2 linked regions of the Halorhodospira halophila genome follow. The protein of the gene in region 2 binds, or shares a complex with, the protein of the main gene of each other region. Links are inferred from orthologs where the notes say so. Each region holds a gene or a part of one and is shown on either strand. Other genes may lie near its edges.

Region 1 (5,045 bases), on a different replicon or contig from region 2:
CACTCCAGGGAGCTGGCCTGTGGACGCGCATCCGCGCCATCCTCCTGCCGCTGACCCTCTCCGGCCTGCTCTCCGCCGGCCTCGCTGTATTCGCCACCAGTGTCTTCGACCTGGCCATCACCACCATGCTACAGCCGCCGGGCTTCCCGACCATCCCGGTGATCATCGACGAGCATTTCCGCACGGTGCAGTACGAATGGGCGACCGCCGCTACGGTCGTGGTCTGCCTGATCACCGCAGCGGTCATCGTCACGGTCCGTTTCAGCGCCCGACGGCTGTTCCGTAGCTACTTCGAAACCACGACGGAGACATCACGATCATGACCACGACGAAACCCGCCAACCGGGCACAGGCCGCCGGCGTGGAGGTGGACGCCGTCAGCCGCCACTTCGACGGGGTCCCGGCGCTGGGACAGGCCTCCCTGAACATCCACCCCGGCGAGGTAATCGCCATCCTCGGCCCTTCCGGTTGCGGGAAGTCCACGCTGCTTCGCCTGATCGCCGGGCTCGACACGCCCAGCGCGGGGGCCATCCGCATCGGCGGCCGGTGCGTATCCCGGCCCGGCGCCGTCGTTCCGCCCGAGCAGCGCCCCGTGAACATGGTCTTCCAGGACTTCGCCCTGTGGCCGCACATGACCGTGGAGCGCATTGTCCGCTTCGGTATGCGTCATCGCGGTGTGCCCAAGGCCGTGTGGGCTTCGCGCACGGCGGAGCTGCTCGGCATGCTCGGCCTGGACGGGATGGCACAGCGCTACCCGCGCCAGCTCTCCGGCGGGCAGCAACAGCGGGTGGCCATCGCACGCGCGCTGGCCACGGACCCGCAGGTGCTTCTGTTCGATGAGCCCCTGTCCAACCTCGATGCCCAGCTGCGGATCCAGATGCGCATCGAGCTCGCCGAGCTGCTGCAGCGGCTCGAGACCACTGCCATTTACGTCACCCACGATATCCACGAGGCGGTCGCCCTAGGGCACCGGCTGGTGGTCATGCGCGGCGGTCAGGTCGAGCAGGTGGGCTCGGCGAAGGAGGTCTTCCAGTCGCCGTCGAACGCCTGGATTGCCGGCCTGGTGGGCTACAACAACCAGCTGCAGGCCGAGATCGTCGGCCACGATGGCGAAGGCCGCCTCAGCGTCCGCAGCGGCGGCACGCACATGACGGTTCGCGGCCATGCCCGGGGCGAGCCCCGCGGCACTGGAGCCACGGTCCGCATCCGTCCGGAAGCCATCCGTCCGCTGCGCGCGGACGAGCCAGCACGCGCCGACGAGCAGCTGGTCACGGCCACCGTGGAGCAGTGCTGTTTCGAGGGTTACCACTGGCGGGTGGTATGCCGCCTCGGCGATGAGCCGCTGACGTTCTTTTCCCGCCATCCGCTGGACGCCGCCGGCCCCGTGCAGCTGGCCATCGATACCGAAGGGACCTGCGCCTACAGCGACGAGCCAACCGCTGCCAACTCCGCCCCGGAAGGCGCCGCAGACTGCCAGCTGCGGACAGCCTGACGCCGGCGGATCACTGTCATCCCCGGCTCACGCAGCCATCACGACCCTGCAACATGGCCCCCGCAGACTCGGGGGCCATGAGCAAAAAGATCTTACCCCCGCCCGCCCCATTGCAACGCGTGAGCATCGTGTCCGAAACCTACGCCCCGGAAGCCAACGGGGTGGCCACGACGCTCTCGCACCTGGTCGCCGGTTTGAGACAGGACACGACCCGGGTTGACCTGATCGTGCCCCACCACCCGGCGCGTCCACGCGGCCAGGAGACCAACCTCTACCCGGTCTGCGGCGTTTCGATACCGGGCTACCGGGAGGTCCGTTGCGGCCTCGTCCGCCCCCGCCTCCTCGAAGAGCTCTGGCGCAGCCAAAGACCGGACGCCGTCTATATCGCCACGGAAGGGCCCCTGGGCTGGTCGGCGCAGCGGGCGGCGGCCCGCCTGCGCCTACCCACCGTCAGCGGCTTCCACACGCGCTTCGATACCTACGCCAGCCACTACGGGCTCGGCCCGCTGAACGGGGCCGTCCAGCGCTACCTGCGCCGATTCCACAATCGAACCGACCGGACACTGGTTCCTGAAACCCGCTTGGCCGAGGCACTGACCGAGCGGGGCTACCGGAACGTCGAGACCCTCGGCCGGGGGGTCGACACCCACCGCTTCCACCCGGACCGGCGCTCGGCCACGTTGCGCGCTGGCTGGGGAGCCGATGACCGTGCCCCGGTTCTGCTCTATGTCGGGCGTCTGGCCGCGGAGAAGAACCTAGGCCTGGCCGTCGAGGCGTTCCGCCATATCCAGCACGTACAGCCGGCGGCAAGACTGGTACTTGTCGGCGACGGCCCGATGCGCGCGGAACTCCAGCGTCAGCACCCGGATCTGATCTTCGCCGGTGTGCGCCGCGGCGCGGACCTCGCCCGCTATTACGCCTCGGCGGATCTGTTCCTCTTCCCCAGCCTGAGCGAGACCTTCGGCAACGTGACGCTCGAGGCACTGGCCAGCGGGGTGCCAGTCATCGCCTTCGACTACGCCGCTGCCCATCGCCACGTCGAGGACGCCGTCAGTGGCCGCCTTGTTGCCCGGGACGACCCCGGCGGCTGGATCGAGGCCGCCGTCGGATCCGCGCTCCTCGCTCCGGAAACCCGCCAGCGCTGGCAAAAGGCCGCCCGCGCCGAGGTTGAATCCCTGAGTTGGCAACACGTCGCTCGGCGTTTCGGCCACATCCTGGCCGAGGCCGTGCGGGGACACGATGGCCTGAACCGAGGAGGGGTCACGCTATGCAGCAAGCCCTGATCCGCTTTCAGCAGTGGGAGCTGCTTCTCTGCCTGGCGCTGCGCCGGGTCCAGCAACGGCAGTTGTCGCGCCGGGTGTTCGTCGCGGCGAGTCGTCTGGGCGACGGTGGGCTCTGGTACGGCCTCATGGCCGGTATCCTCCTGATCGAGGGGATCAACGGAGCGACTGCGGTGCTGCACATGGCCGCAGCGGGCCTGGTCGGCACCCTGCTCTACACGCTCATCAAGCGCGGCACGCGTCGGCTCCGGCCGTATGAGGCAGACCCCTCCCTGACCCCGGGGACACCGGCCCTCGACCGCTACAGCTTCCCCTCCGGGCATACCTTGCATGCGGTCGGATTCACGCTGCTGGCTAGCGCCTACTACCCGGCCCTTGCCGTATGGCTGATCCCGGTCGCCGGGCTCATCGCCGCCTCGCGGGTGGTCCTGGGGCTCCACTACCCGACGGACGTCCTCGCCGGTGCCCTGATCGGCGCCCTGATCGCCCATGGCAGCCTGTGGCTGTTCGTGGTTTAGACTCGGGAGCTACCGCGCCCCCATCCATGGAGGACGCCCATGACCAACACGCGCACCCTGCTCTTCCTCTGCACCGGCAACTCCTGCCGGTCCCAGATGGCCGAAGGTTACGCCCGAACGATGGCGGACGAAAGCTGGCGGGTGCTGTCCGCCGGCATCGAAGCGCACGGCCAAAATCCCCGCGCGATCGCCGTCATGCGCGAGGACGGGGTTGATATAGCCAACCAACATTCGACCGTCTTGACCGAGGATATGCTGAACCAGGCCGATATGCTGGTCACGGTATGCGGACACGCCGACGAGCACTGCCCCGTGGTGCCCGGCCGGGTTGTTAAACACCACTGGCCGCTGCCGGACCCGGCCCGCGCCGAGGGCACCGACGAGGAGATCCTCAATGCCTTCCGTGCCGTTCGGGACGACATCAAGCAGCGTGTCCGCGCGCTCCTCACCGATCCGATCTCCACGACCTAGGAGAATCCACGCGGCAACCGGTCTGGCGGGCACCCGGTCTGTCGGAGTCCCGTAAAGCGCGTTTATATACGGTTGACCGGATATATGGACAAACGTACTCTTGCCGGATAACCGGAGAGATGGGCCGCGTCGATCCGCAGGAGGGCAGGCGATGAAGATCGAACGGATCATGACCCGGGAGCCGACCACGGTCCCCCCGGAAACCCCGGTTCACGAGGTGGCGAATGCGATGCTCGCGCAATGCCTGAACAGCATCGCTGTGGTCGACGCGCAGGGAACCCTGATCGGCATCGTCTCCACCGGCGATCTCACGCACAGGATGGCGGATCTGCGGGTCCCGCAGCGTGAGTCCTGGTGGGTCGAGTCCCTCTACCGCTCCCCCCTGCGCGGCGCCGCTGCCGACGAGCCGGATCGGGTGGAAGGACGCACGGCGCAGCAGGTCATGACCCGCAAGCTAGTGACCGTCACCCCGCAGGATGACACGAGCGTGGCGGCCCGTATGCTCCTCGAGCACCGCATCCATGCAGTGCCAGTCGTCAACCGCGAGGGACGTCTGCTCGGGATGGTCACGCGCTTCGATCTGATGCGCTGCCTGACGCAGCACCCGGAGTGCTGTAACCCCATGAAAGGGGATCTGCCCAGCGACGACTCATCCCCGTGACCCCAACCACCCCAACACCCTCCTGACCCCGAAGACCGGAAGCCATGCTATTAGCCGCCATCGCGATCTTCGTCATCACCATCGCTCTGGTCATCTGGCAGCCCAAGGGGCTGGGCATCGGCTGGAGCGCGACCGCCGGTGCCCTGGTGGCGCTGGTCACCGGCGTGGTCGAGCTAAGCGATGTCCCCGTGGTGGTGGATATCGTCTGGAACGCCACCCTGACCTTCGTGTTCATCATCATCATCTCGCTGCTGCTGGACGAGGCCGGATTCTTCGAATGGGCGGCGTTACACGTGGCGCGCTGGGGCAAGGGCAGCGGCCTGCGCCTCTACGCCTTTATCATCTTCCTGGGCGCAGCAGTGGCGGCGATCTTCGCCAACGACGGCGCTGCACTCATGCTGACCCCGATCGTCCTTGAGATGCTCTTGGCGCTCGGCTTTTCGGCCGGTGCGGCGTTCGCCTTCGTCATCGCGGCGGGGTTCATCGCCGATACCGCCTCGCTGCCGCTGGTCATCTCCAACCTGGTGAACATCGTCTCGGCGGACTTCTTCGATATCGGCTTCAACCAGTATGCGATGGTCATGGTGCCGGTGACGGTGGTCTCGGTGCTCGCCTCACTGGCC
Region 2 (7,006 bases):
GCCGGCGGTCGCCCAGCGCTTCGCCCTGCCGCGTGCCTACGAGCAGCGTGGCGTGGTCCGCTACGGCTTCCACGGCCTCTCCTACGAGTACATCGCCGCCCGCCTGCCGGAATACGATCCGGCCGCCGCGGCAGGGCGCACCGTGGTCGCCCACCTGGGCGCCGGCGCCAGCCTCTGCGCCCTGGCCGGCGGGCGCAGCGTGGCCACGACGATGGGCTTTACCGCCTTGGACGGTCTGCCCATGGGGCAGCGCTGCGGCAACATCGACCCCGGGGTGATCCTGCACCTGCTCCAGCAGGAGGGGATGACGGCGGCGGAGGTCGAGCGCCTGCTCTACCGCGAGTCCGGGCTGCTGGGCGTCTCCGGGCTCTCCGCCGACATGCGCGTGCTCCTCGACAGCGACGACCCGGCCGCCGAAGAGGCGGTGGATCTCTTCTGCCACCGTACGCTGCGCGAGATCGGTGGCCTGGCTGCGGTCCTCGGCGGGCTGGACGCTGTGGTCTTCACCGCCGGGATCGGCGAGCACGCCACGCCGGTGCGCCGGCGCATCCTCGAGGGGCTGGCCTGGCTCGGCCTGGAGCTCGACGGCGCCGCCAACGAGGCCGGTGGACCCCGGCTGACCGCGGCGGGCAGCGCCCTTCGCGCCTGGGTTATCCCCACCGACGAGGAGCGGGTCATCGCCGCCCACACCGCCCGCCTGGCCGCCTGAGGCGGCGCTCGCCGCCGCCGGGGCGGGGGATGTACAATGGCCCGACGCGAAGAAAGGCAGGGCCGATGAGCGATCGCTACCCGGAGACGCTCCACCGCAGCACCGTTGCCCGCTCGCGGCTGTTTCGCATCGAGTCGGTGGGGCTGCGCTTTCGTAACGGCGTCGAGGTGGAGTACGAGCGACTGGGGGGCAGCGCAGCCGGGGCGGTGCTGGTGGTCCCGGTGAACACCCGTGGCGAGGTGCTGCTCATCCGCGAGTACGCCGCCGGCACCGAGTGCTACGAGCTGGGGCTGCCCAAAGGCCGCGTGGAGCCCGAGGAGGACCCGCTGCGCGCTGCCAACCGCGAGCTCATGGAGGAGGTCGGCTACGGCGCCGAGCGGCTCACCGTGCTGCGCAGCGTCACCCTGGCGCCCGCCTACTTCAGTCACCGCACGCAGCTCATCCTCGCCGAGGGGCTCTACGAGCATCCCCTGCCCGGTGATGAGCCGGAGCCGATCGAGGTGGTGCCCTGGCCGCTGGAAGAGCTGGAACGGCTCCTCGGGCAGGCCGATCTGACCGAGGCGCGCTCGATTACCGCGCTGTTCCTGGCGCGGGATCACCTGGCGGCGCGCACGGCGTAATGCGCGCCCGAACGACACGGAAGGGATGATGGCAGAGCAACAGTGGCAGCGCTGGCTGGCGCCGGTGCAGGAGATCGCCGAGCAGGCCGGTGAGCGCATCATGGCGGTGTACCGCACCGCCGACTTCGAGGTAGAGGCCAAGGCGGACGACAGCCCGTTGACCCGGGCCGACCAGGCGGCCCACGACGCCATCCGGGCCGGGTTGGGCGGCCTGACCCCCGATCTGCCGCAGCTCTCGGAGGAGGGCGAGGACATCGAGCCGGCCGAGCGCGCGGCGTGGGGGCAGTACTGGCTGATCGACCCGCTGGACGGCACCCGGGAGTTCATCAAGCGCAACGGTGAGTTCACCGTGAACATCGCGCTGGTCGACGGCGGTCGCCCGGTGCTCGGCGTGGTGCACGCCCCGGATCTGGGGGTGACCTGGGCGGCTGCGGCAGGCGCCGGTGCTTGGCGCGAGGCCGGCGGAGAGCGGCGCGGCATCCGCACCCGGGCGGCCGAGCCGCCGCTGACCGCCGTGGTCAGCCGCTCCCACCGCGAGGCGGCGGTGTCCGATATCCTCGCCCGGCTGGGCGATTACCGCGAACTCTCGGTGGGCAGCTCGCTGAAGATCTGCCGCATTGCCGAGGGCGAGGCCGACCTGTACCCGCGCTTCGGGCCCACCTGCGAGTGGGACACCGGTGCGGCGCAGTGCGTGCTGGAGGCCGCCGGCGGTCGCCTGATGGACGTCGGCGGGGACCCGCTGCGTTACAACACCGGGGCGTCGCTGCTCAATCCCGATTTCATCGCCGTGGGCGACCCGGCCTACGACTGGGCGCGCATTACCGACGGCCTGCCCTGGGAGGCGCGACGCTAGGCCGCCAGCGGGGTACTTGTGATTGTGGAGTCTCACCCGCATCATTATAGGATCATAGCCTGTCCCGTAGCGGAGGTAACCGGAATTGGCCGAGTCCATGGCCCCCCTGGAAGAGGTGGAAGCGCAGCTGACCCGTATCAGCCACTGCGTCGCCGAGGCGGTGGCGGCGGTCTGCAGCGACCCGGGCGCCTCGCCGGTGCTGCGGGCGGTGTTCGAGGAGCTGCTGCGCAAGAGTGAGGCGACACTCAACTGCGTCGAGTGTCAGCGCTTGTGCTGTTTCCGCGCCCGGGTGATCGAACTCGAGCAGGCGGCGGATTCGGCACGCGCCGCAGCCATCGCCGACGAAGGCGCCGGCGAGCAGACCCAGGAGCGGATCCTCGCCGCCCACGACGCCCTGCGCGACCTCAAACAGGTGGCAGAGCGTGGTCTGCGCTGCTGCGAAGCGCTCGGCGCCTGCCAGCGCAGTTGACACGCTGGCCGAGGGCCGCTATTTTCCGTCCTACTACAACCGCGCGTCGCGCGCCGGCTCTTTTGGCAGCGCAGCGCCCAATCCCGCATTCGGCCCCCTTGTCGGGATCCTCGGTTCCAATCAGCGAGCGGTTTCCAATTTTCCGAGCCCCGCGCAGCGGCTCCGCCCATATCGACGCAATCGAACCTGGAGGTCTTCTACCGTGAGCGACGCAATCGTGCACGCCACCGACCAGAATTTCGAGCAGGAAGTGCTTCAAGCCAGCGTGCCGGTGCTGGTGGATTACTGGGCCGAGTGGTGTGGCCCGTGCAAGATGATCGGCCCCATTCTCGAAGAGATCGCTGCCGATTACGGCGACCGCCTCAAGGTGGTCAAGCTGAACATCGACGAGAACCCGGAAACGCCGCCGAAGTACGGCATCCGCGGGATCCCCACGCTGATGCTGTTCAAGGGCGGGAACGTCGAGGCCACCAAGGTCGGCGCGCTGTCCAAGTCCCAGCTGACCGCGTTCATCGACAGCAACCTGTAGCGAAACCGCCGCGGCGCCGCCCCCGGATGCAGTCCCGCGCTACCGCGCCCCTGCGGACCTCCGGCGGGACGGCGCCCCCGTGACCCTCCCCACGCCGAAGCGAACCATGAATCTCACCGAGCTCAAGAGAAAGCCAGCCACCGAACTCCTGGAGATCGCCCAGTCCATGGGCATTGAGGGCACTGCCCGCTCCCGGAAGCAGGACATCATCTTTGCCATCCTCAAGGCCCACGCCAAGAACGGCGACTCCATCTACGGCGACGGCGTCCTCGAGATCCTCCAGGACGGCTTCGGCTTCCTGCGCTCCGCCGATGCCTCGTACATGGCCGGGCCCGACGATATCTACGTCTCGCCCAGCCAGATCCGGCGCTTTGCGCTGCGTACCGGGGACACCATCACCGGCAAGATCCGCCCGCCCAAGGATGGCGAGCGCTACTTCGCGCTGCTCAAGGTTGACCAGATCAACTTCGAGCCGCCGGAGGCGGCCAAGAACAAGGTCCTCTTCGAGAACCTGACGCCGCTCTTTACCCGCGACCGCATGCGCATGGAGCGGGGCAACGGCTCCACCGAGGACCTCACCGCCCGCGTCATCGATCTGGTCGCCCCCATCGGCAAGGGCCAGCGTGGCCTGATCGTCTCGCCGCCGAAGGCCGGCAAGACGATGATGCTCCAGAACGTCGCCCAGAGCATCACCTACAACTACCCCGAGTGCTACCTCATCGTCCTGCTCATCGACGAGCGGCCCGAGGAGGTCACCGAGTTCGCCCGCTCGGTGCTCAGCGCCGAGACCGTCTCCTCCACCTTCGACGAGCCGGCCTCGCGCCACGTCCAGGTCGCCGAGATGGTCATCGAGAAGGCCAAGCGCCTGGTCGAGCATAAGAAGGACGTGGTCATCCTGCTCGACTCCGTCACCCGCCTGGCGCGCGCCTATAATACGGTAGTGCCGTCCTCCGGCAAGGTGCTAACCGGCGGTGTCGACGCCAACGCCCTGCACCGGCCCAAGCGCTTCTTCGGCGCGGCGCGCAATGTCGAGGAGGGCGGCAGCCTGACCATCCTCGCCACCGCGCTGGTGGAGACCGGCTCGCGCATGGACGAGGTGATCTACGAGGAGTTCAAGGGCACCGGCAACATGGAGCTGCACATGGACCGGAAGATCGCCGAGAAGCGCATCTACCCGGCCATCCACCTCAACCGCTCCGGGACCCGCCGCGAGGAACTGCTGATGACGCCGGAGGAGCTGCAGAAGACCTGGATCCTGCGCAAGCTCTTGAACAACATGGACGAAGTCGCCGCCATCGAGTTCCTCCTCGACAAGCTCAAGGACACCAAGACCAACACCGAGTTCTTCGAGGCCATGAAGCGCACATGACCCTGCCGCGCCGCCGCGTCCGTGCCCCGCTGATCGCCGCCGTGGTGATGGCGGTGGCCGGCCCGGCGTCGGCGCACGGCTACCAGGGTGAGCGCGGATACGACGTGGATCTGCGCATCAGCGGTGCCCACGCCCAGACCGACCTCGACTACGGCAATCGCACCGTCGAGCACCGCACCAGCCGCGTCGGCTTCCAGCTCTTCGAGGTCGGCAACCCGCAGATCCAGCCCGGCCTGTTCGGCGGCTGGATGCGCTCCCGGGTGGACGACCCCGGCCCCGCCCCCGACAGCCAGGTGGCCGACACCACCCGGCTCAGCGGTTACTACATCGGCGCCGGCGTGCGCTCGCACCTGTTCCACCGCGAGCCGGTGAGCCTGCTCGGCGAGGTCCGCTACACCTGGCACGACGTCGACGGCAGCAGCAACGGCCGCGAGGTCGAGCGCGAGTGGACCGAGCTGCAGGCGCGGCTCGGGCCGGTGGTGCGCGTCGGCCCGGTGCGCTGGAGCGTGGGCGGCTACCTCAGTGCCATCGATGGCGATCAGTACGTGAATGGTGTACGCGAGGGCTTCGAGCAGGACCGGCTCACCGGCGCCTACACCCAGCTCGATCTGATGGTCGATCGCACCGGCTACGTCGGCCTGCACGCGGACACCGGCGGCAGCGCCGGCGTGCACATGGTCTTCGGCCGCATCTTCTAGCCCGGATACCCGGCGCGCAGCAGGGGTGATTGGGCTATAGTAGGGGCTGGTGGAGACCATCCACGAAGCGGCTTTCACCCCGGAGGATCCATGCCCCTGAACCGTTTCCCCGCCCTGCTGGCGGCCAGCGCCTTGGCCGCGACCCTGATCGGTTGCGGCACCACCCCCGACGAGCCGCCCGAGACCGAGCCCGAGGCCGAGGAGCGCCTGGGGCTGCCCGGCTGGTACGTGCAGCGCGAGACGCCGGAGGAGTCCATGGTGGTCTACGGCTTCGGCGTCTCCCAGGCCGAGCCGGACTATCCGGATCAGATGCGCCGCCAGGCGCGCACCAACGCCGCCGCCGAGATCGCCGAGCAGCTGACCCAGACCATCCAGGCGCTCAACAGCGAATACTTCGACCGTCAGGACCTGGGCCGTGACGAGGAGGGCGCGCGCACCCGGCAGCAGCTGCAGCAGAGCACCGAGCAGTGGATCGACCAGACCCTGGTCGGCGTGCAGGTCAAACGCACCGACGTCACCGAGGACGGCCGCTGGGTGGTGATGTCGCAGTACGATCTGGAGCAGGACTTCGACGCCTACTTCCGCGCCATCGGAGCCGAGGACGACGATGGGCTGCGTTCGGATCTGCGCGGCGCCGCCGAGAACCACCTGGACCGGCTGCGCGAGCGGGTCAACCAGTAGGGGGCACCATGCGCCGTGGCCGGACGTTGTTGATCCCGCTGCTCGGCGCGCTGCTGCTCGGCGGCTGTGCCGAGCGGGTTGAGCGCAGCGCCAGCGAGCGGGCCGCCGAGCGCGCCCTGGAGGAGGCCGAGACCCGCGAGGAGCGGGAGCAGGCCGAGCAGGATCTGGAACGGGCCCGGGACGAGCATCGCGACCGCATGCAGCAGCGGTGACGGGGGCTCCCGTGCCGGGCCGCCTGCCACGTTTCGCCGCCGTCCTGCTGCTGGTTGGCGGGATGGTGCTCGGCGGCGGGTGTGCCTGGCTCGGCGATCGCCACCCCGATGCTGCGGAGTTGCGCGAGCAGGGGCGGGCGGCGGCGGAGCCGGGTTACACCTACGGGCACGGCACCGGCGAGACCCCCGAGGAGGCACGCCAGTCGGCCCTCTACGAGATCGCCGGCGAGGTGGTCACCGCCGTGCGCGGCGAGCAGCGCGAGGTCTTCCGCAGCCTGCAACGCCGGGGTGAGGTCGCCGGGGACGAGGTGGAGCGGGACACCGAGCTGGAACTTACCGCCACCGTGGCCTCGGTGAGCCACGTCGCCCTGGAGGGTGCAAGCGTAGTGGCCGAGCAGCGGGTGGCCGAAGGGTGGTACGTTCGGGTTCGCCTGCCCGATGCGCGCATGGATCGGCTGCGCGCCCAGGCCCGGCGCAACGCCCCGGCCATGGCGCAGTTCGAGCTCACCGAGGCGGTGCCCGAGGACCGCCCCGGGCAGCGCTTCGCCCGCGCGGCGCGGGGCCACCAGACGGTGGTGCGCACCGGCGTGGGCGATGAGCGACTCTACAGCCCCCGCCTGGGCGAGACCACCTTCGCCGCCTACTTCGAGGAGACCGCCCGGGAGGCCGCCGCGCAACTGCAGGTGATCCCGGTGGTGACCGACGGCGAGGTCCGCTTCGTGGCCGTGGACCGCCACTCCCTGCGCCCACAGCCCAACCTCAAGCTGCGCATTGGCGGCATGACCCTGCTCACCGATGACGACGGCTGGACGGCGGCGCGCAGCCTGCGCGGGCTCTCCGGGCAGCTGCGGGTGGAGGTCCTGGGC

Evidence for each region. The genes of interacting proteins can lie anywhere in the genome.
Region 1: the proteins of trxA (region 2) and arsC are in contact, whole or in part, in an NMR structure (PDB 2IPA), measured with the Bacillus subtilis proteins. The link is inferred for Halorhodospira halophila from one-to-one orthologs.

What each region holds. Positions count from the first base shown.
Region 1 is NZ_NHSN01000002.1:20,148-25,192, forward strand. The notes cover bases 2,143-5,045. They hold arsC (arsenate reductase (thioredoxin)), read left to right. Parts: upstream 2,143-3,329; coding sequence 3,330-3,761; downstream 3,762-5,045. Other genes in these bases: CCR79_RS00765 (glycosyltransferase family 4 protein), read left to right, coding at 2,143-2,775; CCR79_RS00770 (phosphatase PAP2 family protein), read left to right, coding at 2,760-3,290; CCR79_RS00780 (CBS domain-containing protein), read left to right, coding at 3,913-4,422; CCR79_RS00785 (arsenic transporter), read left to right, coding at 4,467-5,045. Also shown: CCR79_RS00755 (ABC transporter permease), read left to right, coding at 1-323; CCR79_RS00760 (ABC transporter ATP-binding protein), read left to right, coding at 320-1,492; more of CCR79_RS00765, read left to right, coding at 1,570-2,142. UniProt on the Bacillus subtilis protein: Catalyzes the reduction of arsenate [As(V)] to arsenite [As(III)]. In vitro, can dephosphorylate para-nitrophenyl phosphate (pNPP).
Region 2 is NZ_NHSN01000025.1:344,304-351,309, reverse strand. The notes cover bases 1,796-4,516. They hold trxA (thioredoxin TrxA), read left to right. Parts: upstream 1,796-2,853; coding sequence 2,854-3,180; downstream 3,181-4,516. Other genes in these bases: rho (transcription termination factor Rho), read left to right, coding at 3,287-4,516; CCR79_RS10975 (hypothetical protein), read left to right, coding at 2,280-2,651; cysQ (3'(2'),5'-bisphosphate nucleotidase CysQ), read left to right, coding at 1,796-2,182. Also shown: CCR79_RS10990 (acetate/propionate family kinase), read left to right, coding at 1-709; ADP compounds hydrolase NudE, read left to right, coding at 775-1,329; more of cysQ, read left to right, coding at 1,358-1,795; more of rho, read left to right, coding at 4,517-4,549; CCR79_RS10960 (hypothetical protein), read left to right, coding at 4,546-5,247; CCR79_RS10955 (LPP20 family lipoprotein), read left to right, coding at 5,338-5,928; CCR79_RS10950 (hypothetical protein), read left to right, coding at 5,937-6,140; CCR79_RS10945 (hypothetical protein), read left to right, coding at 6,152-7,006. UniProt on the Bacillus subtilis protein: Participates in various redox reactions through the reversible oxidation of its active center dithiol to a disulfide and catalyzes dithiol-disulfide exchange reactions.